One region of the Actinoallomurus sp. NBC_01490 genome, then DNA from elsewhere that is predicted to be linked to it. Evidence: riboswitches for the same ligand, from Rfam matches in the RefSeq annotation. Region 1 holds a riboswitch; each other region holds the start of a gene.
What was found. A riboswitch is a leader RNA that binds a small molecule or an ion and turns the genes downstream of it on or off. The one in region 1 is predicted to bind ZMP and ZTP.
Positions count from the first base shown of each region.

Region 1 (9,364 bases):
TCCTCTCACCGGTCGCCTCGGTCGGCCACAGCGGCGAGACCCGTCTCCAGCGCAACTGCGAGCAGACGACGTTCCTGCTCAAGTACGGCGCGATCCCCAAGGAGATGATCGACAACCGGCAGGCGCCGATGCCGGAGGAGGTCGCCTCGGCCTGCCACCCCGCGCCGTTCCACAAGCGCCCGTGGCTGTCCGCCCTGTCGTCGATGTTCCTGCACGGCGGTGTCGCCCACATCCTCGGCAACATGGTCTACCTGTTCATCTTCGGCGCCGCCACCGAAGACCGGCTGGGCCGCCTGCGGTTCCTCCTGTTCTACCTGCTCGTCGGCTACATCGCGGCGTACGGCTTCGCCGTGACCTACCCCGGCTCGATGACCCCGCTCGTGGGCGCCTCGGGCGCGATCGCCGGCGTGCTCGGCTCCCACCTGGTGCTCTATCCGCGCTCGAGGACGATCGCGCTGGTCCTGTCGTTCCTGCCGTTCCGCCTGCCCTCCTGGACTCTGCTGGTGCAGTTCTTCGTGTTCCAGTGGTTCAGCCTCGGCGACCAGAGCCAGACCGCCTATGTCGCGCACATCTACGGGTTCGTCGCGGGGATGATCTGCGGCCTGCTCGTACGCCGCGGCGGCTTCGCCCGCAAGTCGGCCGCCCTCAACTGGCATTGACTACTCCCCGTCCTAAAGGACGGGGATTCCGGCCCTCACGGGCTGGGGTTCCTGCTTCTGTGGCGACTGCACCCGAGGAGACCTCGGGTGTCTGACGTCACCTCCACAGGCCGACACGGCAAGACCTGCCGCCAGGATGTTCTTGGCCGCGTTGATGTCCCTGTCGTGCAGGGTGCGACACGCCGGGCAACACCACGCCCGGGTGGAAAGCGAGAGTTCGGCGAGCAGATGCCCGCACGCCGAGCAGGTCTTGGAGCTGGGATACCAGCGATCGATCACGACCAGACGACGGCCGTACTTGGCGGCTTTGTACTCCAGTTGGCGACGGAACTCGCCCCAGCCACAGTCGGAGATCGCCTTGGCGAGCCGCCGGTTACGGACCATGCCTTTGACGTGCGGTCTTCGATCACGATCACGTCGTGGTCGCGGACCAGCCGGGCGCTGGTCTTGTGCAGGAAGTCCGCACGGGACGCGCGACCTTACGGTGCGCACGGGCCACCTTCGCCCTCGCCTTCGCCCGGTTGTTCGACCCGCGCTGCTTACGGGCCATACGCCGCTGGTAGCGCGCCAGGTTACGCTCCCGCCTGGCCAGCCGACGAGCATTGGCGATCTTCTCGCCGTCGGAGGTGACCGCGAAGTCCTTGACGCCCAAGTCCACACCGACCAATGCGCCGGTCGCCGGCGCCTGCTCTGGGTCTGGAGCCTCAACGGCGAGGGAGACGTACCAGCGTCCGCACAGCCCACGCGAGACCGTCACCGACGTCGGATCAATCGACGCGGCATCAACATCCGGCCACGACCACACCACCTCCAGTGGCGTATCCATCATCTTGGCCAGATACAGACGGCCTTCCCGCCAGCGAAACGCCGACCGGGTGAAGGTCGCCGACTGCTTGCGCTGCCGGGACTTGTACCTGGGGTAGCGGGAACGCCGAGCGAAGAAGTTCACGAACGCCGCATGCTGGTGCCGTAGTACCTGCTGGAGGGGCACGCAGGACACCTCGGACAAGAACGCCAGATCCGGGTCGCGTTTCAGCTCGGTCAAATAGCGGTCGGTCTCGGCGTAGGAGGTGCTGAGCCCCTCGGTGCGGTAACGAATCTTCCGCCATTCCAGCACTCTGTTCCACACCAGACGTACGCAGCCGAACGTGCGGCTCAGCACCGCCGCCTGCTCCGGGGTGGGATAGGCCCGCACCTCGTAACTCGTACGCACGTTCGAAACTCTCGCATCGCCACAAGATCAACAACGACGAACGGAAGAATAGGCGGAAAGACGGTAATGACTGCTTCGCGCCTAGAGCAATCCCGACCTGGGCCCCCTACCGAGGATCCTCCCGCCGCTGGCGGACCGGGTCACTGCCGTATGTCTCGGTGAGACGCTCTACTAGGCTTTCGGCACGGCCGGCTCGACTTATCGCAGGAGGACCTCGTGATCACCGCCATCGTGCTCATCAAGGCCGACGTCTCGCGCATCCCCGAGGTCGCCGAGACCATCGCCGGGCTCGAAGGGGTCAGCGAGGTCTACTCGGTGACGGGCGAGTTCGACCTGGTCGCGCTGGTGCGGGTCCGCCAGTACGAGCAGATCGCCGACGTCATCCCCGGCCGCCTCAACAAGGTCGACGGCGTCACCCACACCGAGACCCACATCGCCTTCCGCGCCTACTCCCAGCACGACCTGGAGGCCACCTTCTCCCTCGGCCTCCCCGACGCCGACTGAGACCTCCCCCTGCGTCGCTGAGACCTCCGTCGGGCGGTCGGCCGTGACCACCCGAGCCACCACACCGGTATGCCTCGTGACCAGCGCCAAGGGCGCCGAGAGAGCCGGTCAGGCGGTCAGGCTCCGTTCCGCCGCCTCGACGGTCTGCTCCAGCAGGACGGCGATGGTCATCGGGCCGACGCCGCCCGGCACCGGGGTGATGAGGCTCGCACGCGTCTTCGCCGTCTCGAAGTCGACGTCGCCGACATTGCCCGCGTTGTAGCCGGCGTCGACGACGACCGCTCCGGGCTTGACGTCCTCGCCCTTGATGAACCTCGGCCGGCCCACGGCCGCCACGACGACGTCCGCCTCCCTCACGAGTGCCGCCACGTCGGCCGTACGGGAGTGGCAGTAGGTGACCGTCGCGTCGCGGCCGAGCAGCAGCATCCCGGCCGGCTTGCCCAGGATGGCGCTCCGGCCGACCACCACCGCGTGCCGGCCCGCGAGCTCGACCTCGTACTCCTCCAGCAGCCGCATGATCCCGCCGGGCGTGCAGGACACGAAGCCCGGCAGGCCGAAGCTCATCGCGGCGAACGAGCGCATCGTGACGCCGTCGACGTCCTTGGCCGGATCGATCGCCTCGAACGCGGCCCGCTCGTCGATGTGCGGCCCGGCCGGATGCTGCAGGAGGATGCCGTCCACGCCCGGGTCGTCGGACAGGGCGGTGATGGTGCCGATGAGCTCCGCCGTCGTAGTCGAGGCCGGCAGCGGCACGTGGCGGGAGGTGATGCCCGCCTTCTCACACCGGGCACGCTTCATCCGGACGTAGGTCACGGAGGCGGGGTCGTCGCCGACCAGCACGGTGGCCAGGCACGGGGCCGTGCCGCGTTGCCGGGTGACGGCCGCGGCGCGTTCGGTGGTGCGCTCGGTGATGCGGCGGGCCAGGGCGGTGCCGTCCATGAGACGGGCGGTGTGCGTCGTGGACATCGAGTCGCTGGGCATCGGGTCGCTCCTGCGGGTCGCGGTGGATCGGCCCAGGCGCACGGCACTCGATGGCAGGGCCGCTCCCCGGTGGTGACTCCACCTTCAGCGCCAGTCACGGCCCGTCCCAAGCGTAGCCGTTCCCACCGCCGCACGGCTCCGTACGGCACCGAGAAGAAGGCCCGTCACCGCGACGCGGTGACGGGCCTTCGCCGAACGCACGGGGTCAGCCGCGGCTGAGCTCGCGGTGTTCGCCGCCCTCGGTCTCCGGGTGCACGACGACGGCGTCGCCGTCGTCGTCGCCCGGCGCTCCGGGCTCGCCGGGGCCGTGGCCGGCCGCGTGACCGTTGCCGATCGGGATGTCGTCGGTGGCGAACGCGCCGTTCAGCGCCCGGCGGGCCCGGCCCAGCGGACCGCGGGAGGCCGGCGACGGGATGCCGTTCTCGTCCTCCTCCTCGCCCGAGACGAGCGGCGGCGCGGGCGGCTTGCTGCTCAGGACCGCCTCGGCGTTCTCCTTGACCGGCTCGTGGACCTCGATGAACTCGCCGCTCGGCAGCATCTTGATGATGCCGGACTCGACGCCGTGCTCGTACTCCTCCGCGTCCTTGCGCTGCAGGCCCAGGCAGATCCGCTTGGTCACGATGTAGGCGATGACCGGGCCGACGAAGACGGCCACGCGGAAGAACCACGTCGTCTGGTACAGCGAGATGTGGAACTTGTCGGCCAGGACGTCGTTGCCGCCCGCGAGCCACAGCAGCCCGTAGAAGGCGACGGCGGCCATGCCGACCGCGGTGCGGAACGGCGCGTTGCGCGGCCGGTCGGCGATGTGGTGAATACGCCGGTCACCGGTCGCCCACTGCTCGACGAACGGCCACACGGCGGCCCCCGTCATGATCAGGCCCAGCGGCACGAGCGCCGGCACGAGGACGTTCCACGAGACCGTGTGGCCCCAGAGGTTCGTCTCCCAGTTGGGCATGATGCGCAGCGCGCCCTCGAGGAAGCCCATGTAGAAGTCGGGCTGCGACCCGGCCGTGATGGAGTCCGGGGTGTACGGGCCGAACAGCCAGATCGGGTTGATCTGGGCGAACGTCCCGAGGAGGGCGACGACCATGAAGGTGAAGACGAAGAACGCGGTGGTCTTGATGAGGAACACCGGGTAGAACGGCTTGCCCATCACGGACTTCTCCTCCCGGTTCTTGCCCGGGAACTGCGTGTGCCCCTGGAACCACAGGATCATGAAGTGCGCCCCGACGAGCGCCAGCAGGATGCCCGGGATAAGGAGGACGTGCACGGTGTAGAGCCGTGGGATGAAGTCGTGGCCGGGGAACTCGCCCCCGAAGGCGAAGAAGTACAGGTAGCTGCCGACGATCGGGATCGACTGCAGCACACCCTGGGTGATGCGCAGACCCGTGCCGGACAGGAGGTCGTCCGGCAGGGAGTAGCCGAACAGGCCCTCCAGGATCGCCACGGTGAACATCGTGATGCCGATGAGCCAGTTGATCTCACGCGGCTTGCGGTAGGCGCCGGTGAAGAAGATCCGCAGCATGTGCGCCATGATCGACGCGAGGAACAGGATCGCCGACCAGTGGTGGATCTGCCGCATGAGCAGGCCGCCGCGGACATCGAAGCTGATGTGCAGCGTCGAGCTGTACGCCTCGCTCATGCTGACGCCGTTGAGCTTCGTGTAGGTGCCGTGGTACACGACCTCGGACATGCTCGGCTTGAACCACAGCGTGAGGAAGGTTCCGCTGAGCAGCAGGATGATGAACGAGTACAGCGCGATCTCGCCCAGCATGAACGACCAGTGGTCGGGGAAGACCTTCTTCATCTTGCCGCGGAGGAACCCGGCGGTGGCGAAGCGCTCGTCGGCGAACCCGATCGCGCCGTCGATGGCCTTGGGAGGTGTCGTCGTGCTCATTTCACCGCTCCTTGCTCGCCGCGCGGTTCACCGATCGGAGAAGGCCGCGAGCCGTCGCATGGGATGCGTGTAGGGGTGAGGGTCGGGTGGTTCATGCCTTCGGCCTTCCGCGTTCCCAGAAGCTCGGGCCGACCGGCTCGTGGAAGTCGCTCGTGGCGATGAGGTAACCCTCGGAGTCGACGCCGATGGGCAACTGCGGAAGCGGGCGCGCCGCCGGGCCGAAGATGACCTTGGCGCTGTCGGTCGCGTCGAAGGTCGACTGGTGGCACGGGCACAGGATGTGGTGGGTGGTCTGCTCGTACAGGGCCGCCGGGCAGCCCACGTGCGTGCAGATCTTGGAGTAGGCGATGATGCCGCCGACGTGCCAGTTCTCCCGGCCCTTCTTGACCTTGAGCTGGTCCTCCGGGAGGTGCAGCAGCAGGACCGTGCTCGTCGCGATCTCGTCGAGGTTGTCCTCGGCGCCCTCGGGGATGACCGTGATGATGCCGCCCGGCGAGTCGAAGTCGGCCGCCTTCAGCGGCTGCCCGGTGCCGTCGACGACGAGACGGGTGCCCTTCTTCCAGGCGGTGTGGCGCAGCTTCTTCTCCGGCAGCGGGCCGAGGTCGCGCAGCAGGATGAGCGGAAGCAGGCCGAGCGGCGCGGCGGCCAGCAGCAGCGTGCGGCGCAGCAGCCGGCGCTTGAGCAGCCCGCTCTCCTCCGTGCCCTCCTGGAAGTACTGGTTGAAGACCTGGCGGTCCTCCGGCGTCGAGGACAGCGCGTGCCGCTCCTGGATGATCTCCTTGGTGGTCACCAGGTGACGCACCCAGATGGTCATCCCGACCGCGAGACCGAGGAAGACCACCGTCAGCGCGGTACCGAGGGTGTAGTTCGACCGGGCGGCCCGGTCGATGCTGCCCACGTGGCCCGGCCAGACGGCGTAGAACACGATGAACGCGATGCCGGCCAGGAAGCTCAGGGTGAAGAAGGCGGCCGCGACGCGCTCGGCCTTGCGTGCCTTCTTCTCGTCGAGCACGTAGCCACTGCCGCCCTGCTCGGACTTGTCCTCGGGAAGCAGCTCATGAGTGCCGGCCGGCGACGGGGTGCCGATCACGCGCTTGGGTACGCGACTCTCCTCTTCCGGGGTCGCGCCGCTGGTCTCGTTGTTGTCAGTCATTGTGCTTCTTCTTGGGCTTCCTGGCAGTGAGCCACGCCGCCGCGACGACCATCAGGCCGATCCCGACCAGCCAGCCGGCGAGGCCCTCGGCCACCGGACCGATACGGCCCAGGCCGCTGCCGCCCGGGTTGACCTCGCTGCGGGTCTGCGTGATGTACGCGATGATCGCGCGCTTCTGCGCCGGCGTGATGGTCGTGTCGTTGAAGACCGGCATCGCCTGCGGGCCGGTCACCATGGCCTCGTAGATCTGCGTGGGCGTCGCCTTGTTCAGCGGCGGGGCGTACTTGCCACCCGTGAGCGCTCCCCCGGACCCGGCGAAGTTGTGGCACTGGGCGCAGTTGGCGCGGAACAGCTTGCCGCCGAGCGCGGCGTCGCCGGTCTTCGGGTCGACCTGGTCGTTGGAGGGGATCGACGGCCCGCCACCGAGCGAGGCGATGTACGCCGCGATCTGGCGGGTCTGCTCCTCGTTGAAGACCGGCTTCTTGCGCGGAATCTGCGCGCCGGGGTTCATGGCGGGCATCCGGCCGGTGCCGACCTGGAAGTCCACGGACGCCGCGCCGACACCGATCAGGCTCGGTGCGGTGCGCGTGCCCTGGGCGTTGGCGCCGTGGCAGCTCGAGCAGGTCTGGTTGAAAAGCTCCTTGCCCTTGGCGATGTCCTGCGCCGACGCCTGGGTGTCAGACGCCTGCGCGGACGCGCCTCCCGAGGAGACACCGGCGTACGCGACAGCGATGATCGCGAGCGCGGCCAGCACGACGGCGTAGCCCGCCCACGGGCGCCGGCGCCATGCGGTGAACCATTTCACGGAAGAGGGTCCCATCTGGATCAGTGCAACAGCTCGATGAGGTAAATCGTGGCGAACAACCCGACCCATACGGCGTCGACGAAGTGCCAGTAGTACGACACCACAATGGCACTCGTCGCCTGCTCGTGTGTCCAGCGCTTCGCGGCGTACGTCCGCCCGAGCATGAACAGGAACGCGATGAGGCCACCGGTCACGTGCAGACCGTGGAAGCCCGTGGTCAGGTAGAAGACCGAGCCGTACGCGCTCGACGAGATCGTGGTGCCCTCATGGATCAGCGAACGGTATTCGTTGAGCTGCCCGGCGACGAACACCGCGCCCATGAGGAACGACAAGAAGTACCACTCGCGCAGGCCCCACTTGCGCATGTTCACGATGCTTCCCAGGCGCCCGACCTGACCGCGCTCGGCCGCGAACACACCCAGCTGGCACGTCACACTGGACATCAGCAGGATGAAGGTGTTCACCGAGGCGTACGGCACATCAAGGTTCGCGTCCGGCCACCTGCCACCGTCCCCGATGGTCACCGACCGGATGGTGAAGTACATCGCGAACAGCGCCGCGAAGAACATGAGCTCGGACGACAGCCACACGATCGTGCCCACGCTCACGAGGTTGGGCCGGTTGGCGCGGGTGCGGGGTGCTGCGCTGTCAGTCGCGGATACTGTTGCCACGGGCAGCATTATTACGGCACCTGCCGAGTAGGTGACGCAGGACCCCCCATCAGGCGCGCCCCGGCCGCCCCCGCAAGGCCTCTTCCAGGCGGTTTTCGCCGGAAGGACCTGTCTTGTCGTTGGAACGAGCCGTTCCCGGCTCCTCCTCGCCCCCGACCGGTCGTACGGGCCGTGTCGCGCCCGGTAGCATCGCTACGTGCGCGGGACTTCATCGCCCGATCGATGATCACCCGGCTCACAGGCGCCGGCAGTGCGGCGGCGCGACATGTCCTTTCGGGAAGGGGGAGGCGCAATCCCTCCCCGGCCTGACCGCCGGGGCCTCCGCGCCAGAGTCCACGATGAAGATCCTTGTTTACAGCCACGACGCGAACACGCGCCTGCAGGTGCGCCTGGCGATCGGCCGGCGGCCCGCCGCCGGGCTCCCGGAGGTGGAGTACGTCGAGACCGCCACCGAGCCTGCGGTCTTCGCCCGTCTCGACAAGGGCGACATCGACGTGGCCGTCCTCGACGGCGAGGCGCAGCCCGCCGGCGGCATGGGCATCTGCCGCCAGGCCAAGGACGAGATCTACAACTGCCCGCCGATCATGGTCCTCATCGCCCGCCGCGACGACGGCTGGCTGGCCACCTGGTCGCGCGCCGACGCCGTCGCGAGCCAGCCCGTCGACGCCGTCGCCCTCGCCGAGGGCGTGGCCGAGCTGGTGCGCAAGCGGCTGGCCGGTTCCGGCTCCGAGCTGTCCCACCGATAACCCGATAGCCGCCAGGGAGCGTCCGGATGGACCCGCGTACGACGTGGCCCGCCCTGCTCGGCGCGCTGCTCAACGGGCAGTCGCTGTCGACCGACGAGACCACTTGGGCGATGCAGGAGATCATGTCGGGGCAGGCCAGCGACGTTCAGATCGCGGGCTTCGCCGTGGCGCTCCGGGCGAAGGGCGAGACGGTCGCGGAGGTCACCGGCCTCGCGGAGGGCATGCTGGCCCACGCCACGCCGATCACCGTGCCCGGGCCGGCGGTCGACCTCGTCGGGACGGGCGGCGACCAGGCCCACACGGTCAACATCTCGACCATGGGCGCGATCGTCGCGGCCTCCGCCGGCGCGCGGATGGTCAAGCACGGCAACCGTGCCGCGTCCTCCTCCTGCGGCGCGGCCGACCTGCTCGAAGAGCTCGGGGTCGCGATCGGACTGTCGCCCGATGCGGCGGCCCGGGTCGCCGACGAGATCGGCATCACGTTCTGCTTCGCGCCCCTCTACCACCCGGCCCTGCGCCACACCGCCCGTACGCGCAGCGAGCTGGGCACACCGACGATCTTCAACTTCCTCGGCCCGCTGGCCAACCCGGCCCGCCCCACCGCCCAGGCCGTCGGTGTGTTCCATCCCCGTATGGCGGGCGTCATCGCGGGCGTCTTCGCCGAGCGCGGCTGCTCGTCGCTGGTGTTCCGCGGCGACGACGGCCTGGACGAACTCACCACGACCTCCACGTCGG
Region 1 covers NZ_CP109433.1:4,061,555-4,070,918, reverse strand. Annotated here, with positions in the region: gene OG417_RS19525 (rhomboid family intramembrane serine protease) at 1-659, shown strand, start outside; partial or broken gene OG417_RS19520 (RNA-guided endonuclease InsQ/TnpB family protein) at 672-1,872, opposite strand; gene OG417_RS19515 (Lrp/AsnC family transcriptional regulator) at 2,089-2,376, shown strand; gene OG417_RS19510 (bifunctional 5,10-methylenetetrahydrofolate dehydrogenase/5,10-methenyltetrahydrofolate cyclohydrolase) at 2,485-3,357, opposite strand; ZMP/ZTP riboswitch at 3,381-3,465, opposite strand; gene qcrB (cytochrome bc1 complex cytochrome b subunit) at 3,563-5,254, opposite strand; gene qcrA (cytochrome bc1 complex Rieske iron-sulfur subunit) at 5,346-6,407, opposite strand; gene qcrC (cytochrome bc1 complex diheme cytochrome c subunit) at 6,400-7,227, opposite strand; gene ctaE (aa3-type cytochrome oxidase subunit III) at 7,233-7,892, opposite strand; gene OG417_RS19485 (hypothetical protein) at 8,222-8,629, shown strand; gene trpD (anthranilate phosphoribosyltransferase) at 8,656-9,364, shown strand, end outside.

Region 2 (9,364 bases), 3.5 Mb from region 1:
CTACAACGTGATGGGCCTGCTGCAACGATTGCTGGTCCGGGCCCAAGAGGCCGGGGCCGTCCGGAGAGACGCCGAAATCAGCGATCTCAAGGCACTGATCGGAAGCTGCACGTCGCGGCGGGACGAGGCCGCACGAGAGCGGATGGTCGCCATCGTCCAGGCCGGGCTGCGCCCCTGAGTTACTTCGCGGCACAGGACGAACCCCGTGACCGCGTGACGGACGAGAGCGCCGGCAACGCCGCACGAACTCGGCCGCGGGACGCCGGGGCCCATGGTCGCGGAGTGTCACCGTCGGTGCGAGTCGCGACGCTGGCCATCTTTTAGAAAAGCGTTCTAGAATCAGGATCGCATCCGCGAGGGGGTGCTCAGGCAGCTTCCACGGAGGGGGCGAGGCATGTCCGCCGACCGGCCCAAGGCGATCCCCGGACCGACACCCGAGACGCGGCCGTTCTGGGACGGCGCCGCAGCCGGTGAGCTGCGGATCCAGCGCTGCGTCGCCTGCGCCCGGCACTACTTCTACCCGCGCCCGCTCTGTCCCCACTGCGGGTCGGGCGAGGTGGAGTGGGTGACGGCCAGCGGACGGGCCAGCCTCTACTCCTACGTCATCAGCCACCGCCCGGCACCGGGCTTCGCCGGCGACGGCCCGTACGCGATCGCCGTCGTCGAGTTGGAGGAGGGCGTGCGGATGATGACCAACATCGTGCACACCGAGATCACTCCGGAGAACCTCGAGCTGGACATGCCGCTGCGCGTGGTGTTCGAGCCACGCGGCGACGTCCACGTCCCCCTCTTCGAGCCGGCGCGGGAGGTGTCGTGACCGCGGTCATCGTCGGTGCGGCCGAGACCGACGAAGTGGGCCGGCTGCCGGAGCACTCGGCGTTCCGGCTGCACCTGGAGGGCGCCCGCAACGCGCTCGCCGACGCGGGCCTGACCAAGGATGACGTCGACGGGGTCGCGACGGTCGGCACGCCCGGCCCGGTGCAGGTCGCGCACGCGCTGGGCATCACCCCGGCGTGGCTCGACGGCACCTCGGTCGGCGGCACGTCGTTCCTGTTCCACGTACGCCACGCGATGGCGGCGATCGAGGCCGGGCTGTGCCACACCGTGCTCGTCACGCACGGCGAGTCCGGGCGGTCGCGGGTCGGCGCGCCGCCGCGGGCGTTCGGCCCCGACTCGCTGCTGGGCCAGTTCGAGCTGCCGTACGGGACGATGGGGCCGGCCACGACCTTCACCGTCACCGCCCTGCGGTACATGAAGGAGACCGGGCTCACCCACGAGCAGCTCGCCTCGGTCGCGGTCGCCCAGCGCCGGTGGTCCAGCCGCAACCCGCGCGCCGCGATGCGCGACCTGGTCACCGTCGAGGACGTGCTCGCCTCACGGCTCGTCGCCTACCCCTTCCACCTGCTCGAATGCTGCCTCGTCACCGACGGCGGCGGGGCTCTGGTCGTCACCTCGCGCGAGCGCGCGGAGGCGCTCGGCACCCGCAGGCCGCCCGTGTACGTGCTGGGCGCCGGCGAGTCGGCCGAGTCGCCGATCATCTCCCAGATGGAGGACTTCACCACGTCGCGGTCGTTCCGCCTGTCGAGCCAGGCGGCGTTCGCCGAGGCGAAGATCACCCACGGCGACGTCGACCACCTGATGATCTACGACGCGTTCGCGCACGTGCCGATCTACGGGCTGGAGGACATGGGCTTCGTCGGCCGGGGCGAGGCCGGCGCCTTCATCGCGGAGGGCCACACGTCCCCGGGCGGCCGGCTGCCGATGAACACCAACGGCGGCGGCCTGTCCTACACCCACACCGGGATGTACGGCATGTTCGCGATGCAGGAGTCGATCCGGCAGCTCCGCCGCGAGGCCGCCGCGCAGGTGCCCGGCGTCGAGATCGGCGTCGTCCTCGGCAACGGCGGAATGTTCATGTCCGCCGCCACACTGGTGCTGGCGAACCGCCTGCCCTGACACTGGTCCCCGGCATCCGCCCGTGCCTCCTCGGGCGGTGACCGGTCCCCCGGCGCCGCGCCCCGCGGTGCCCCGACTGAGCGGAGTGGCCCGTGGCAGATCCACGACGGCTCCTCACCGTCGCCTGCGTCACGCTGGCGACGGCGTTGTCTCTCGTGCCGGGCGCGGCGAGCGCGTCGCCGGCCTCGCACGAGCGCCTGACCATCACGTCCGTGTCCAATCCCCGGCCCGACCTCGTCAGCGGCGGCCAGGTGCTGATCCGCGTCGTCCCGTCGGGCTCCTCGGGCTCCCGCCGGGTGACCGTCACCGCGAACGGGCACGACGTCACCGCGGCGCTGCGCCGGGAGCCCGACGGCAGCCTCCTCGGGACGGCCGGCGGCCTGCGCGACGGCGCGAACACGATCGAGGCCCGGCAGTCCGGCGCCCGCGCCACGCTGCGCGTCGTGAACCACCCGATCACCGGGCCGGTCTTCTCCGGCCGGCAGCAGCTCCCGTTCTACTGCGAGACCCAGGCGTTCGGGCTGCCGGCGGCCGGCCAGCCGTACTGCTCGGCGCCCACGCAGGTCACCTACCAGTACCGCACGACCGCCGGGACGTACGCGCCGCTCGCCGACCCCTCCGCACGGCCGGCCGACCTGGCCACCGCGACGGTCGACGGCACGACGGTCCCCTACATCGTGCGGGTCGAGCGCGGCACGATCGACCGCGCGGTGTACGAGATCGCGGCGCTGTACGACGGCGCGGCGCCCTCGCCGACCACGCCGGACCGGAGCTGGAACGGCCGGCTCGTCTACACCTTCGGCGGCGGCTGCAACGCCGGATACCACCAGGGCCGCTCGACCGGCGGCGTGCTGAACGACCTGTTCCTGGGGCAGGGGTACGCCGTCGCCTCCTCCACCCTGAACGTCCTGGACAACAACTGCAGCCCGATCATCTCCGCCGAGGCGGCGATGATGGTCAAGGAGCACTTCGCCGAGACGTACGGGCCGGTCGCCCACACCATCGGCTGGGGCGGCTCCGGCGGCGCGATCCAGCAGTACGACATCGCCGAGAGCTACCCGGGCATCGTGGACGGCATCATCCCGGGCGTCTCCTTCCCCGACCCGCTGACGACGCTCGGGCCGGTGACGGACTGCCGGCTGCTGGACCGCTTCTTCGCCGGCGCGGGGGCCGCGTTCACCGACGCGCAGAAGAAGGCGATCGCCGGGTTCAACGACTTCACCACCTGCCCGTCGTGGGACCAGACGTTCGCCAGCCGCGCCACCGCGACGGACAGCTGTGACACGGCCATTCCGGTCTCCGCGCGCTGGAACGCGGTGACGAACCCGTCCGGCGTCCGGTGCAACGCCGACGAGCAGTTCGCCAACCAGCTCGGCCGCGACCGGCGGACCGGGTTCGTCCGCAGCACGCTGGACAACGCCGGCGTTCAGTACGGCCTGGCCGCGCTGAAGGCACACGCGATCACGCCGGCCCAGTTCACCGCGCTCAACACCGCGATCGGCGGCCTCGACTACACCGGCAGGCCCGTGGCGGCCCGCACCGAGGCCGACCCGAAGGCGCTCGCGGCGGCGTACGCGAACGACATCGTCAACTCCGCGGCACAGGGCCTGCGGCAGACCCCGATCATCGACCAGCGCACCGACCTCGACCTCGCCGGGCCGGGGAACGACATCCACACGACCGAGTGGTCGTTCGTGATGCGGCAGCGGCTGCTGCGGTCGAACGGCACGGCGGCCAACCAGGTCATCATCGAGAGCGACACGACCCCGGCGCAGGTCGCGGCGGCGGCCGCGTACGAGCTGGACGCGATGGACCGCTGGCTCACCGCGATCGACGCCGACCACTCGGGCCGTGACCTGCGGCACAAGGTCCTCGCGGACCGGCCCGCGGACCTGGCCGACGGCTGCTACCTGTCGGCCACGGACCGGATCCGCGAGCCCCTCACCTACCCGTCCGGCGGGCGGTGCGGCGCGCGGTACCCGGTGGCCTCCGACACGCGCATGGTGGCCGGGGAGCCGCTCGCCATGAACGCCATGAAGTGCGCGCTGAAGCCGCTGGACTTCCGCGACTACCCGGTCACCTTCACCGCGGACGAGCAGCGGCGACTACGGGCGACGTTCCGCACGGGCGTCTGCGACTACGACCGGCACCCCACCGGCTGGCGCAAGCCCACCGGCACCTGGCTCTCCTACCGCTGAGCCCCGCGGCCCCGTGCGGTGCGGCGTTGATACGCACGCACCGCACGGGCGTGGGCGCCGGTGAGGAGTTTCCGCGCCGGCTCCGCGGTCCTCTCCCCCGGGTTGAGGATGGCGACCCAGGACTGGGCCGCGTACACCGGGTGCGGAAGCAGCGTGTCCAGCGCGGTGTAGTCGACGTCCGCCGGCGGTGAGAGGTGTTCGCCGAGCAGCTCTTCGAACGCCGCGCGGCCGACGGCGATGTTGAGACGGAACACTCCGGGGCGGTTCAGGTCCGAGGCGGTGTCGAAGCCGTCGTAGTCCTTGGTGACGATCGTGGCGAAGGGCATCCGGCGGTCGGCGGGCGTGTCGCCGTCGGGGTCGTGGAAGAAGAACGTGTCGCCCCAGGCGACCTCCGGCGCTCCGGTCCGCGCACTGGCGGTCTCCGCCAAGACGCCGGGCAGAGCCGCCACGAACGCGATGATCTCGTGCTGCGATTCCATGCCTTCGAGCGTCTCATTGAAGCACCCAGTGAGACTTTCCCCGCGAAGTCGCAGGAAGAGCGCGGCCGAACCCTCAACGCCGGGAGATCAGGCAGCGCCGCTCGAGAGTCCGGGGCGCCGTACGGCTCCACCGCCACGACCTGGCCGGGCCCGTTCGTGAGGAAGACCCGTCACCGGTCCGGCCCGCCGGCGGCGAGACCGCCGAGGACCAGTTCCAGCTTGGCCGACAGCGCGGGGCCGAGTGCGAACGGCGCCGACCGCCCGGTGATCTGAGGCAGGGCCCAGCGACTGAGCGTGTCCGCGTAGCAGGCCGAGAGCACCTCGGCGACCGTCTGGGCCGGAACCGCGGCGCTGAACTCCCCTCGGTCCTGACCCAGCCGCACGACGGCTCGGAGCGGCTCGAAGGTCGGGAACGGCTCGCCGGCGTCGCCGATCTCCGTCATCCGGCCCTGAACCAGCACGATCGTCAACCGGACATCGGACTCGCTGAGCCGGGCGAACAGCGCGAACTGCCGCCGGAGGAGGTCGGCAGCGGACACCTGCCGGCCGTCCTCCTCCCCGGCCGCGCCCGGCAGAGCGGCGGCGAGCCGCTCACCCCGCTCGGCTCGCCAGGCCGCCAGGATCGCCTGCTTGGCGGGGAAGTGGTTGAACAGTGTCCGGCGGGCGATGTCCGCGCGGTCCGCGATGTCGTCCATCGTGGTATTGGCGTACCCGCGTGCGCAGAACAGCTCCAGCGCGGCCTCCAGGATGCGGCGCCGGGTGCGCTCACGTTGCCGGGCCCTGCGGTCGACGACCGGGGGTGCCTCGCTGTTGCCGGTGACGTTATTCATCTCCCTCATCATCCCAGGTACTGCCGCTGATCGTTCGGCCGTGGTGCACTTCAGTGCATTTTTGCACTAGAGTGCACTCATGGCGAGCGTCCGCGCCCGCCCGGCGACGGTCGTCGTCATCTCGTTGTTCGATCCGCGATGGGGAGGAACCACCGATGTCGGCTCACAGCTCGGTCATCGACTTTCACGCGCACTTCGTGCCCGACTTCTACCGGGACGCCGCTGTGGGAGCCGGATACGGGAACCCGGACGGCATGCCGGGCTTCCCGCACTGGAGTGTGGATGAGGCGCTGGCCATGATGGACCGGTGCGGGGTCGCGGTGGCGGTGGCCTCGGTGTCATCGCCCGGAGTCCATTTCGGCGACGACACCGAGGCACGGCGGCTGGCCCGCAGAGTCAACGAGTTCAGCGCGACCGTGAGGGACGAGCACCCGGACCGGTTCGCCTTCCTGGCCTCGCTGCCGCTGCCCGACGTCGAGGGCGCGCTCGCCGAGATCGCCTACGCCTACGACGTGTTGCACGCCGACGGCGTCACGCTGAAGACGAACGCCCACGGGCTGTACCTCGGCGATCCGGCGATGGAGCCGGTTCTGGACGCCCTCGACCAGCGGCACGCGCTCGTCGTCCTCCACCCGACGTCGCCGCCCGGCGGGGAGGCGGTCTCGCGGGGCTGGGGGCGGCCGATGATCGAGTTCCCGTTCGACACCACGCGGGCCGTCGCCGACCTCCTCCTGCGCGGCGGGCTCATCCGCCATCCGGGCATCCGGATGGTGGTTCCGCACGGCGGCGGCGCCCTCGCGACGTTCGCCGACCGCGTCGACGAGTTCACACGCATCTTCGCCGTCGCCGACGGTCCCGACGTGGCCGGCCAGCTCCGGAACCTGTACTACGACCTCGCCGGTTTCCCGGTCCCACGGCAACTGCCGTCGCTGCTGGCGATGACCGATCCCTCCCACCTGCTGTACGGAACGGACTGGCCGTGGACACCCGAGGCGGTCATCACCGCCGTCACCGCCGAGATCAAGGCGACCCCGCTCCTTGACGAGGACCAGGTCACCGCGATGATGACGACGAACGGGCTCCCCCTGCTCGACCGATTCGGCGCCGATGAGGGCGCGTCGTCGGATCCGGCGGCATAAGGTGTCCGCTCCGTACCGCGATGAGGCCGTCCGCCCGGCTCAGTGATGGAAGAGCCGGAGCCCGGTCCGTACGAGCGCGATCCCGTGTTCACGGCAGGCGTCGGCGACCTCGCCGGAGCGGATGGAGCCGCCCGGCTCGGCGATGTACGCCACGCCGTGGCGGCGGGCGTGGTCGACGTTGTCGCGGAAGGGCAGCGCGCCGTCGGAGGCGAACGCCACGCCGGTCAGACGGCGCGCCCACTCCTCGCGGTCCGCCGCGGTGAGGCCGGTGACCGGGCCGGACAGCGCCTCGGCCAGCCGCCGTTCCTCGTCGGGGGTCAGGCCGCCCTCGGCGTACCGGATCCGCCAGTTGAGCCGGTCCTGCGGCCGGACTCCCGGTGCGAAGGCCAGGCCCCGCACGGCCGGATGACGCCGTAGCCACCAGATGTCGGTCTTGCCCCCGGCCAGGCGGGTGCAGTCGACGCGCGACTGCTGCCCCGCGCCGACCCCGAGCGTCATGCCGTCGCGCACGTAGCAGACCGCGTTGGACTGGGTGTACCGGAGCACGACGAGCCCGAGCAGCAGGTCCCGTACGGCCGTGTCGGGCGGCGCCGCGTCACCGGCCGGGTCGAGCAGGTCGCGTGAGATCGGCGCCTCGTCCCGGTCCTGCGTCAGCTCGACGCCGAAGACCTCCCGCCGCTCGCGCGCCGGCGGGACGAACGTCGCGTCGGCCTCGAAGACGACGAAACGGCCCTTCTTCTTGCGGCTCAGGGCGGCCACGGTGCCGGGGGCGTAGCCGGGCGCCACGATGCCGTCGCTGAACACCGGGCCCAGGGCGTCGGCGAGCTCGGCGTCGACCGGGTGCGACACCGCCACGAAGTCGCCGTAGGACGACCGGGGGTCGGCGTCGCGGGCGCGCAGGTAGGCACTCGTGAGGTCCCCGACGTCGCCGAGCCCGTACGGCTCCGCGGCGACCGCGTCGACCGGCCCGGACACGGCCGCCCCGGCCGGCGACACGTGCTTGAACGACGCGGCCGCCGGACGGCCGAGCACCCGGCTCGCCTCCCGGACGAGCTGCCAGCCGTGGAGCGCGTCGAGCAGGTTGATGTAGGAGGGTGTGCCGTTCAGCGGCCGGAGCGGCGTGCCGCCGTCTCCCACCGATGCCGCCCGCGCCTCCTGGTGCGGGTTGATGCCGTAACGCAGCTGCATGCCGTGGCCTCCTCAGCGGTCGATGTCGCTGATGGAGGCGCCCAGGCGGTCGGCGCCCGCATCGATGGTGGGCCGCTTCCCGGTGGTGATCCACCCTCGCCAGTCGCGGCCGCCGCCAGCGTACCGGTCACGTACGCCAGGTCACCAGGGCGTCCAGGGCCTCGATGCGCGAGCCGCGGACCAGCAGCGGGTTGATCTCCAGCGACTCCAGGTCGTCGCCCAGCGCTCCGGCGAGGTCCGCGACGCGCGTGATGACCTCGGCGAGCGCGTCCAGGTCGGCCGGTTCGGTGCCCCGCGCGCCGGTCAGGAGCTTCGCGCCGCGCAGCTCGCCGAGCGCGCGGCGGACCTCGGCGGCGTCCACCGGCAGCAGGCGCAGCACCGAGTCCTTCAGCACCTCGACCCACACGCCGCCGAGGCCGACCGCGAGCACGAGGCCCCAGGCGGGGTCGCGCACGACGCCGGCCAGCAGCTCGACGCCGCCCTCACGCTGCGGCTGGACGAGCGTGCCCAAACCGGATGCGCCGGACGCGCCGACCGCCGCGAGGATCTCCCGGTGCGCGCGCCGCACGTCGTCGGCGGAGCCGAGCCCGAGGCGTACGCCGCCGACGTCGCTCTTGTGGCCCAGGCCCTCCGCGGCGGCCTTGAGCACGACCGGATGGCCGAACCGCTCGGCGGCGGCCACGGCCGCCTCCTCGTCGGGCGCGAGCTCGGACGGCACCACGGGCACGCCCGCCTCCGCCAGGAGCGCGGACGCCCGGTGCTCGGCCCACACGCCGGTCCGCTCACCGCGCACCACGGGAGGCGGCGTCACGGCACGCGGGCGCACGGCGGCCCGCTCGCGCACCGCCGACCAGCGGACGGCGGCGCCGATGGCCGACATGCCGTGCTCGATGCCGCCGACGACGTGCGGGTACCCGGTGCGGTCCTGGAGGGTACGGGCGAAGGAGCCGACGTCGGTCAGCACGTTGCCGACGATGACGACCGGGCGCGGCGACTCGGTGATGATGCGCGTGCTCTTCTCGTACAGCCGGAACACCGGTTCGGGGTCCGGCGGCTCGGCGCGCGGCAGGTCGGACAGGAGCATGACGACGTCGATTCCCGGGTCCTCGGCGACGATCCGCAGCGCGCGGGAGAGCAGGGTGCGGTCGACGACGACGTACCCGGTCACGTCGAGCGGGTTCGCGGGGCTGCCGAAGTCCGGCATGATCTCGGTCAGCCGGGCGACGGTCTCCTCGGCGAACGCCGGCAGCTCCAGCCCCTCGTCCTCGGCGCGGTCGGCGATGATCTCCGATGCGCCGCCCGACGGCGTGACGACGCCGAGGCGGGGCCCCGGCAGCGGCCCGGACGACGCGAGCAGCCCGGCCGTGATGATCAGATCCTCCAGCGAGCGGACGCGGATGACGCCGAGCTGCCGGAAGGCCGCGTCGATGACGGCGTCGTCGCCGACGAGAGCGCCGGTGTGCGCCTGCGCCGTACGGGAGGCGAGCCCGCTACGGCCGATCTTGAGTGCGACGATCGGCTTGCCGGCCGCCAGCGCGCGGCGCGCCACCCGGGCGAACTCCTCCGGCCGGCGG
Region 2 covers NZ_CP109433.1:7,559,612-7,568,975, forward strand. Annotated here, with positions in the region: gene OG417_RS34925 (TetR/AcrR family transcriptional regulator) at 1-178, shown strand, start outside; gene OG417_RS34930 (Zn-ribbon domain-containing OB-fold protein) at 395-817, shown strand; gene OG417_RS34935 (thiolase C-terminal domain-containing protein) at 814-1,956, shown strand; gene OG417_RS34940 (DUF6351 family protein) at 2,049-4,154, shown strand; gene OG417_RS34945 (DUF6194 family protein) at 4,145-4,633, opposite strand; gene OG417_RS34950 (TetR/AcrR family transcriptional regulator) at 4,804-5,463, opposite strand; gene OG417_RS34955 (amidohydrolase family protein) at 5,619-6,602, shown strand; gene OG417_RS34960 (phosphoribosylaminoimidazolecarboxamide formyltransferase) at 6,642-7,790, opposite strand; ZMP/ZTP riboswitch at 7,823-7,907, opposite strand; gene OG417_RS34965 (acetate--CoA ligase family protein) at 7,918-9,364, opposite strand, start outside.
Region 2: linked by a shared signal. The riboswitch ahead of OG417_RS34960 (phosphoribosylaminoimidazolecarboxamide formyltransferase) and the one ahead of OG417_RS19510 (bifunctional 5,10-methylenetetrahydrofolate dehydrogenase/5,10-methenyltetrahydrofolate cyclohydrolase) in region 1 are both predicted to bind ZMP and ZTP.

Region 3 (9,364 bases), 1.8 Mb from region 1:
ACAGGTCGGTCGCGAGGTCGCCGTCGATCCGGCCGTTCGCCAGCACGATGCGCCGGTCGAACAGCAGGTCGGCGGCGCTCGGCCCGCTCTGCGGACCCCGCTGGGGCAGGTCGAGGGGATCGCGCCGGGGCTCCGGTCGCGACGGCTCCCAGGGGAACTCGGGCGGAAACGACGGCACTGTCATGGTGACCATCCCTCTCATCCGGCCGGAAGGTTCCGTCCTCGACGATAGTCCGGCCTCCGCCTCCCCCGTCGCCGCGCCGTACGCGGATCGGCCGTGCCGCGCCACGATACGGTGCTGTCCGTGATCGACGAGCCGCGCCTTCCCTCCCTGCATCCGGACGATCTGAGCGACGAGCAGCGCGACGTCTACCAGGCGATCGTCGGCGGCCCCCGGCCGGCGAACGTATTCTCGTTCCTCGACGAGGAGGGGCGGCTGCTCGGCCCGTTCAACGCCATGCTCTACAGCCCGGCCGTCGGCGACCCGCTCCAGGAGCTGGGCGCCGCGCTGCGGTTCCGTACGAGCTTCACCAAGCGCGAACGGGAGATCGCGACGCTCGTCGTCGCGGCACGGCTCCGGTCGGACTACGAGTGGTACGCACACGAGCGCATCGGCCGCCGGGCGGGACTGACCGAGGACGAGCTGACCGCCCTGCGGACCGGCGCGGACCCGGTCCTGGCCGACGCGCGGGAGCGGATCGTCCACGAGACGGCCCGCGCGCTCGCCGCCGACGGCGACCTGTCCGCACCGATGTTCGCCGAGGCGACGGCGTCGCTGGGCCGGGCCGCCGTGGTGGAGCTCGTCACGCTCGTCGGCTACTACTCCGCACTCGCCTTGCAGCTGCGCGTGTTCCGCGTCGGCGTCCCCGACGGCGAGGCGCCGCCCTCGTGGGACCCCGGCCCGGCCTCCTAACCCGCCGCGGCGGTTCTCCCTTCGCCCCTGACGGGAACCCGGCCGCTCGCCGGCGTCGCGAAGACCACGCTGTACCGCAGGTGGCCGACCAAGGACCACCTGATCGTCGCGCTGGTGACACGGCTGCAGGACGAGGTACCGGTGGAGTACACCGGTGACGTACGCGCGGATCTCACCCGCTACCTCAACGAGATCGTGAACGGTCTCCACCGCGCACGTGCGGCCGGGCGGCCCGCCGGGTCCGGCGCCGCCTCGGCCGGGCTCGTCGCGGAGATCGCCGCCGCGGCGGCCCGTCACGCCGACATCGGCGCAGCGGTCCAGGCGATGTTCGCCCGCCGCAACGCTCTCGTCCTGCGCCTGCTCGAACGGGCACGGGGCAGCGGCGAGTTGAAGCCCGAGGCCGATCCCGTCGTGATCTTCGACCAGCTCGCAGGTGCCCTCTACTACCGGCTGCCGGTCACCGGCCAGCCCATGGATGCCGAATACGTCGATCGTCTCGTCGCCTCCGCCCTCGGCGGCGCGGCCCCGTGACCTCGACCATCCATGACGACCCCCACGAAAGAAGGCCAGGCATGACCATCACCACGCGCAGCGAGGAGCCCGGGACACTTCGCCGCGTCCACCTGACGGGACGCGGTCGGAAGCACGCCACCCGCGAGGGCCGGCCCCGCCGGCGCCGGGCACTCGTCACGCTCGCCGCGCCGACCGCGCTCCTTGCCGGGTACGCGGTGTGGGCCAACGTCCACACGGTCACGCTCACGGCGTCCGTGGACATCGAGGCGGCGCCCGATCAGGTCTGGAGCGTGCTGACGGACCTGCCCGCCTATCCCGAATGGAACCCGTTCATCACGTCCGCGACGGTGACCTCCGGGGACGGCCGCCTGCGGAAGGGGGCGCGACTGCGCAGCATCCTGCACGACCGCACCGGTGACTCGGTCTTCGCCCCCCGCGTGCTGACCATGGACCGCGACCGCGAACTGCGCCGGCTCGGCATGGTCGGGTTCCGCGGCATCGCCGATGGCGAGCACCGGTTCACACTGCGCCCGCTCGGCCCCCGCCTCGTACGCCTCACCCAGAGCGAAAACTTCACCGGCGTGGCCGTCCCCTTCATCGGCGGCAAGCTCGACTCCGACACACTGCCGCAGTTCCATGCCATGAATGACGCCCTGAAACGGCGGGTTGAGAAACGGTGACACGGAGACCGCGCGCGGTTTTACCTGGTCTTGGGGCATGTGAGAACGATGGGCGCGGGCGGGGAGGACCTGCCGTTCCCGCCCGCGCCGGCGTCGCCGTGTCAGCGGGCGGGCGCCCATCCCGGCATCGGGAATCCGTTCAGCAGGTCCTGGACCTCGCCCGCGATCTTCTCGAGCGCGGGTCCGTCCTCCGCCGCCGTGACCGCGCGGTCGATCCACTCGGCGACGGAGGCCATGTGCTCCTCGGTGAGGCCACGGGTGGTGATCGCCGCCGTGCCGAGGCGGATGCCCGACGGGCTCCACGGCTTGCGCGGGTCGAAGGGCACCGTGTTGAAGTTGAGCTCGATGCCGGCGAGGTCGAGCGCCTTGGCCGCCGGCTTGCCGGCGATGTTCTTGGCGGTCAGGTCGATGAGGATCAGGTGGTTGTCGGTGCCGCCGGAGACGAGGTCGAAGCCGCGGGCCGTCAGCGCGGCCGCGAGGGCCTTGGCGTTCGCGACGACCTGCTGGGCGTAGGTGCGGAACTCCGGCCGGGCGGCCTCGCCCAGCGCCACGGCGATCGCCGCGGTCGTGTGGTTGTGCGGGCCGCCCTGCAGCCCGGGGAAGATCGCCTTGTCGATCGCGGTGGCGTGCTCCTCGGTCGTCATGATCATCGCGCCGCGCGGGCCGCGCAGGGTCTTGTGGGTCGTCGTGGTGATCACGTCGGCGTGGCCGGCCGGCGACGGGTGCGCTCCCCCGGCGACCAGTCCCGCGATGTGCGCGATGTCGGCGACGAGAACGGCTCCGGTCTCCCGGGCGATCTCGGCGAACGCGGGGAAGTCGATCGTGCGCGGGATCGCCGTGCCGCCGCAGAAGATGACCTTCGGGCGTTCCTTGCGCGCGAGGTCGCGTACCTCGTCCATGTCGACCCGCCCGGTGGTGCGGCCGACCCCGTAGTGCACGGGACGCAGCCACTTGCCGGAGATCGACACCGGCGACCCGTGGGTCAGGTGACCGCCGTGGGCGAGCTCCAGCGACAGGAAGGTGTCGCCGGGCTCCATGAACGCCAGGTGCACCGCGAGGTTGGCGGGCGAGCCGGAGTACGGCTGGACGTTGGCGTGCGGGACGCCGAACAGCGCACGGGCGCGCTCCTGGGCCAGCTCCTCGACCGGGTCGATGACCTGCTGGCCCTCGTAGTAGCGCTTGCCCGGGTAGCCCTCGGAGTACTTGTTGGTCAGGACCGAGCCGGTGGCCTCCAGCACGGCGGGCGAGACGTAGTTCTCCGACGCGATCAGCCGGATCTTGTCGTGCTGGCGCGTGGCCTCGGCCTCGATGAGCTCGGCGACGGCGGGATCGGCGTCGGTGAGATGGGACAGACGTGGCTGGTGCATGAAGCCTCCTTGCGGCTCCAGACACCCAGGCGCGCGGTGCCGGACTGCTTCGCTCCCCGGTGGTGAACTCCACCTCGACGCGCCAGTCGCGAGGCCACCCATGGTAGCCGCCCGTGGATCAGTCGGTGGCGGCGTCGAAGGACTCGCCGAGCCAGGCACAGACCTGATCGTCGACGTCGGCGGGGTCCAGCAACTTCAGGACGTGCATCGTACGGTCGCCGGAGACGGGCAGGCGGCGCGCGATCCGCGGGTGCTCGACCGGGCGCGGCAGGAACAGCCAGAGGTTGAGCGACCGGGCCTTGGGGCGCACCTCGGCGAGCTTGCGGTCGCTCTTGAGGAAGACCCCGACCCCGACCGCGTCGGCGTGGACGGGTCCCAGCGTGGCAAGGTGATCGACCAGCCGGTCGTAGATCTCCCGGTAGCTCTCGGGCCACGGGGCGAAGCACTCATCGACCGTGCAGCCGGGCACGCACACGTGCGGCTGCCCGGCACGCCCGAACTCGCGGTCGCACTCCGGACAGGTCCACCGGCTCACGCCCCCACACTAGAGGCCGGCGCGGCGCCTGGCGGGGACAGCCGTTAACGGCGACGGCCCGGTGGACGCAGGAGGCGTGCACCGGGCCGTCGCGGCCATGCCTAGTTGCGGGCGCGCTCCATGGCGGCCTGGATGGCGGCCCGCTCGTTGCGGAGCTTGGTGAGGGCCTCCTCGAGGATGGCCTCACCGTCGGCGTCGCTGCGCCGTTCCTTCACGTAGGCGAGGTGCGTCTTGTACGGCTCGTTGCGCGGGGGCGCAGGGGGGTTCTGGGGGTCCTTGCCGGCGGGGAAACCGCAGCGGGGGCAGTCCCACTGGTCCGGTACGGCGACGTCGGTCGCGAAGCTCGGCCGGGATTCGTGCCGGTTCGCGCAGTAGAACGTCACCCACACCCGGGGTGCCGCTTCACCGCGCTCGGCCTCTCCCATCGGGCCGGCACCGACGCGGCTGCCCCGAATGGCGTTGCCACTACCCACGGAGTACTCCTCGTTATTCCTGCCGTCGCGACGAGGACGCGACGGCCGTCAACTACTGCCTGGCCGGTATGCCTGTGCCGCGGATCAGCCGTGGTGGCCGTGTGCGAACAGCAGGCCCAGGGCGATGATCGACAGGAACCAGATGATGCCCGTGCCGATCGTGAGCCGGTCGAGGTTGCGCTCGACCACGGACGACCCGCCCAGCGATGAGCTGATACCGCCACCGAACAGATCCGACAGGCCACCGCCCTTGCCCTTGTGGAGGAGGACGAGCAACACCATCAGCGCGCTCGTGATGATGAGGACGATGGAAGTTCCGATGATCACAGCAGTTCAGCGCTTTCGTGATTAACCCCGCCGGGCGCGGGGAATAGTCGCGTATTCAGGTCATCCGTTCCGAGGGTACGTCACTACCCCCGCCCGTCTCAGCAGAAACGCCCAGTCCGGTGACGAAGATCAGGCGAGCCGCTCACGGAACCGGCAGATCTTGATGAACTCTCCGGCATCGAGGCTCGCGCCTCCGACGAGTGCTCCGTCGATGTCGGACTGCGCCATGATGCCGGCGATGTTGTCACCCTTGACGGAACCGCCGTAGAGGATACGCACCTGATCGGCGAGATCTCCACTGTACAACTCGGCGAGGCGTGTACGGATCGCGCCGCACACCTCCTGCGCGTCGTCGGGAGTGGCGACCTCGCCGGTACCGATGGCCCAGACCGGCTCGTAGGCGACGACGATCTGCCGGGCCTGGTCCGCGGGCACCTTCTCCAACGCGCCGTCGAGCTGGCCGAGCGTGTGCGACAGGTGCTCATTGGCCTGGCGGATCTCCAGGCCCTCCCCGACGCACAGGATCGGCGTCAGCTCGTGCTTGAACGCCGCCTTCACCTTCGCGTTGACGAGCGCGTCGTCCTCGCGGTGGTACTCACGGCGCTCGGAGTGACCGGCGAGCACGTAGGTGCAGCCGAGCTTGGCGAGCATCGCGCCCGACACCTCGCCGGTGTAGGCGCCCTTCTCGTGCGCCGAGATGTCCTGGGCGCCGTACTTGAGCACCAGCCGGTCGGCGTCCACCAGCGTCTGCACGCTGCGGATGTCGGTGAACGGCGGGAGCACCGCGACGTCGGCCGCCTCGTAGTCGGCCTCCTTGAGGCCGAACGCCAGCTTCTGGACGTGCGCGATCGCCTCGAGGTGGTTGAGGTTCATCTTCCAGTTGCCGGCGATGAGGGGCTTGCGGCCCCCCTCGCCGGCGGCACTCTTCGGCGCCACGTCAGTCCTCCAGAGCGGCCAGGCCGGGCAGCGTCTTGCCTTCGAGGTACTCGAGGCTCGCGCCGCCGCCGGTCGAGATGTGCGAGAACCCGTCTTCGGGCAGACCCAGCTTGCGTACGGCCGCCGCCGAGTCGCCGCCGCCGACGACGGTGAACGCGCCCGCGGCGATCAGCGCCTCGGCCACCGCCCGGGTGCCGCCGGAGAAGGCGTCGAACTCGAACACGCCCATCGGGCCGTTCCAGAACACCGTCGCCGCGTCGGCGAGCTTGCTCGCGAACAGCTCGCGCGTGCGGGGGCCGATGTCGAGGCCCTCGCGGTCGGCCGGGATCGCGGTCGCGTCGACGGCCTCGTGCGGCGCGTCGGCGGCGAACTCGGTCGCGGCCAGCACGTCGACCGGCAGCACGAGCTCGACACCACGCTGCTCGGCCTCCTTGAGGAAGCCGCTGACCTGGTCGAGCTGGTCCTCCTGCAGGAGGGAGTTGCCGACCTCGTGGCCCTGGGCCTTGAGGAAGGTGTAGGCCATGCCGCCGCCGACGAGGAGGCGGTCGACCTTGCCGAGCAGGTTGGCGATCACGCCGAGCTTGTCGGAGACCTTCGCGCCGCCGAGGACCACCGCGTACGGGCGCTTGGGGTCCTCGGTGAGCTGCTTGAGCACCTCGACCTCGGCGGCGACCAGCCCGCCGGCCGCGTGCGGGAGCCGCTGCGGCACGTCGTAGACGCTGGCGTGCTTGCGGTGCACCGCGCCGAAGCCGTCGCCGACGTACAGCTCGGCGAGACCGGCCAGGGCGTCGGCGAACGCGCCGCGCTCGGCGTCGTCCTTGCTGGTCTCCCCCGCGTTGAAGCGGAGGTTCTCCAGGAGGGCGACCTCGCCGTCGGCCAGCGCCTCGGCCGTCGCCTTGGCGGACTCACCCACCGTGTCGTCGGCGAAGCGGACCTCGCGGCCGAGCAGCTCGCCCAGGCGGGCCGCCACCGGCTTCAGCGAGAACTCCGGCTGAGGCTTCGTCGTGCCGGAGGCGCGCCCAAATGACACTGCGGGGCGGCCGAGGTGGGCGCACACGATGACGCGTGCGCCCTTCTCCGCGAGCTCGTTGATGGTGGGCACGCTGGCGCGGATGCGCCCGTCGTCGCCGATCACGCCGTCGGCGAGCGGGACGTTCAGGTCCGAGCGGACCAGGACCCGCTTGCCACGCACGTCACCGAGCTCATCGATCGTTCGCATCGGGGTCAGAGCCTCGCACCCACGAGCTTGACGAGGTCGACGAGGCGGTTGGAGTAGCCCCACTCGTTGTCGTACCAGCCGACGACCTTGATCTGGTCGCCGATGACCTTGGTCAGGCCCGCGTCGAAGATGCAGGACGCCGGGTCGGTGACGATGTCGCTGGAGACGATCGGGTCCTCGGTGTAGGTGAGGATGCCGCGCAGCGGGCCCTCGGCGGCGGCGCGGAGCGCGTTGTTGACCTCCTCGACCGTGGTCTCGCGCGACAGCGTGGCGGTCAGGTCGGTGGCCGAGCCGGTCGGGACCGGGACGCGCAGGGCGTAGCCGTCGAGCTTGCCCTTGAGCTCGGGCAGCACCAGGCCGATCGCCTTGGCGGCGCCGGTGCTGGTCGGCACGACGTTGAGCGCGGCGGCGCGGGCGCGGCGCAGGTCCTTGTGCGGGCCGTCCTGGAGGTTCTGGTCCTGGGTGTAGGCGTGGATCGTGGTCATCAGGCCACGCTCGATGCCGAACGTGTCGTTGATCACCTTGGCCATCGGGCCCAGGCAGTTGGTGGTGCAGGAGGCGTTCGAGATGATCGTGTGCTGGGCGGGGTCGTACGCGTCGTCGTTCACGCCCAGGACGATCGTGACGTCCTCGTTCTTGGCCGGCGCGGAGATGATGACCTTCTTCGCGCCGTTGTCGGCGTGCACCTTGGCCTTGGTGGCGTCGGTGAACAGGCCGGTCGACTCGACGACGATGTCCACGCCGAGGTCGCCCCACGGCAGCTTGGCCGGGTCGCGCTCCGCGAAGGCCTTGATGGTGTGGCCGCCCACGGTGATCTCGTCGGCGCCCGCCTTCACGTCCTCCGGCAGCCGGCCGAGGATGCTGTCGTACTTGAGCAGGTGAGCGAGCGTGGCGTTGTCGGTGAGGTCGTTGACCGCCACGACCTCGACATCGCCGCCGGCCGCGTTGAGAGCGCGCCAGAAGTTACGGCCGATACGACCGAAGCCGTTCACGCCAACCCGGATGGTCACGGCACCAATCTCCTTCGTCCCCCGGCGTCGTCTACCGGGGCAGTGACTTGATGTTTTTCAGAACCGACCTTATCGAACCCGGGCGGGGAACTCGTCACCGCGGCGCCGGGGCGATCGGTCCGCCGCCCGGCCGGGAGCCAACATCCATGGCGGGCGGCGAACCAGAGGCAGCCTAATTGGTCTAGACCATGTTGGTCCAGTCGTGGTCTAGACCAAATTGCCGGGAACCATCCGCATCATGCGTCCATCAAACCCAGCACGTATCAAGGGTGGGGCGCTGATTCACCAGGTGAATGCCTGCCTGCGCCCACAGAACGGCAAGGTAGGTGTCATGCACGAATCGTCCGCGCGCCCGAGTGGGGGCAACGGCAAAGCCATCGTCCTGGGTTTCCTCGCGATGATCCTCGGTGCCGCCCTCTGGGCGGTCATCACCGTGGTCACCGCGCACGAGTTCAGCCTGGTGGCGATCGGGGTGGGAGCCCTCGTCGGCCTGACCATGTTCGCGGCCCGGCCGTCGAGCACGGGCATCGCCCTGGTGGCGGCCCTGTTCACGATCATCGGCTGCGCGCTCGGGGAGTTCCTCGCGATCCCCGCGTACGTGGCTCACGAGACTCACCACGGCTTCTCCGAGGTGCTCAGCGTCGAGGTGCACCACCCGAAGGTGTACTTCGACTCGCTTGACGGCAAGACGTACCTGTTCTGGGCGATCGGCGCCGTCGCGGCGTTCAGCATGACGTTCCGGCGCATCCAGGCCGCCCGGGCGATGGCGTCCGCGCCCGCGCCGTACGCGGCGGCTTCCCAGCAGCCGTACGCGCCGCAGCAGCCGGCCGGCCCGGCGTACCCGGGCCCGCAGCAGCCCTACGGCCAGAACCCGCAGCCGTACGGGCCGGGGCAGCAGCCCTACGGCGGGCAGCAGTACGGAGGACAGCCCGGCCAGGGACAGCAGTACCCGCCGCGCTGAGAGTCCGCCCGGAACACATGCCCCGCCGCGCGGCGTCCAAGGCGCCGCTCGCGACCGGCGAGGACTCCGGGCAGCCTCCGAGAGCCCGTGTGGACCCCCTGCCCTGCCGCCTGGGACGAGGGTTTCCCCGAACGGTCTCTGAGAGCTCCGGAAGGTGAGGAGGGCCCGGCACGCCTGGCGTGCCGGGCCCTCCTCGCCTTCGCCGCGATCAGGGGGCGAGCATGTCGGCGGTGACGTTGGCCTCGGTGCCGGCGATGCCCTGGTCCATGGCGCGCTTGTCGGCCATGGCCAGCAGCCGCCGGATCCGGCCCGCGATGGCGTCCTTGGTCAGCGGCGGGTCGGCGAGCTGGCCGAGCTCCTCCAGCGAGGCCTGCTTGTGCTCCAGGCGCAGCCGGCCCGCCGCCACGAGGTGCTCGGGCGCGTCGTCGGC
Region 3 covers NZ_CP109433.1:5,865,003-5,874,366, reverse strand. Annotated here, with positions in the region: gene OG417_RS27375 (ATP-dependent Clp protease proteolytic subunit) at 1-184, opposite strand, end outside; gene OG417_RS27370 (carboxymuconolactone decarboxylase family protein) at 278-913, shown strand; gene OG417_RS27365 (TetR-like C-terminal domain-containing protein) at 1,028-1,444, shown strand; gene OG417_RS27360 (SRPBCC domain-containing protein) at 1,486-2,106, shown strand; gene glyA (serine hydroxymethyltransferase) at 2,208-3,473, opposite strand; ZMP/ZTP riboswitch at 3,490-3,573, opposite strand; gene OG417_RS27350 (DUF5655 domain-containing protein) at 3,592-4,008, opposite strand; gene OG417_RS27345 (RNA polymerase-binding protein RbpA) at 4,110-4,481, opposite strand; gene secG (preprotein translocase subunit SecG) at 4,566-4,808, opposite strand; gene tpiA (triose-phosphate isomerase) at 4,938-5,744, opposite strand; gene OG417_RS27330 (phosphoglycerate kinase) at 5,746-6,963, opposite strand; gene gap (type I glyceraldehyde-3-phosphate dehydrogenase) at 6,969-7,973, opposite strand; gene OG417_RS27320 (hypothetical protein) at 8,305-8,934, shown strand; gene whiA (DNA-binding protein WhiA) at 9,143-9,364, opposite strand, start outside.
Region 3: linked by a shared signal. The riboswitch ahead of glyA (serine hydroxymethyltransferase) and the one ahead of OG417_RS19510 (bifunctional 5,10-methylenetetrahydrofolate dehydrogenase/5,10-methenyltetrahydrofolate cyclohydrolase) in region 1 are both predicted to bind ZMP and ZTP.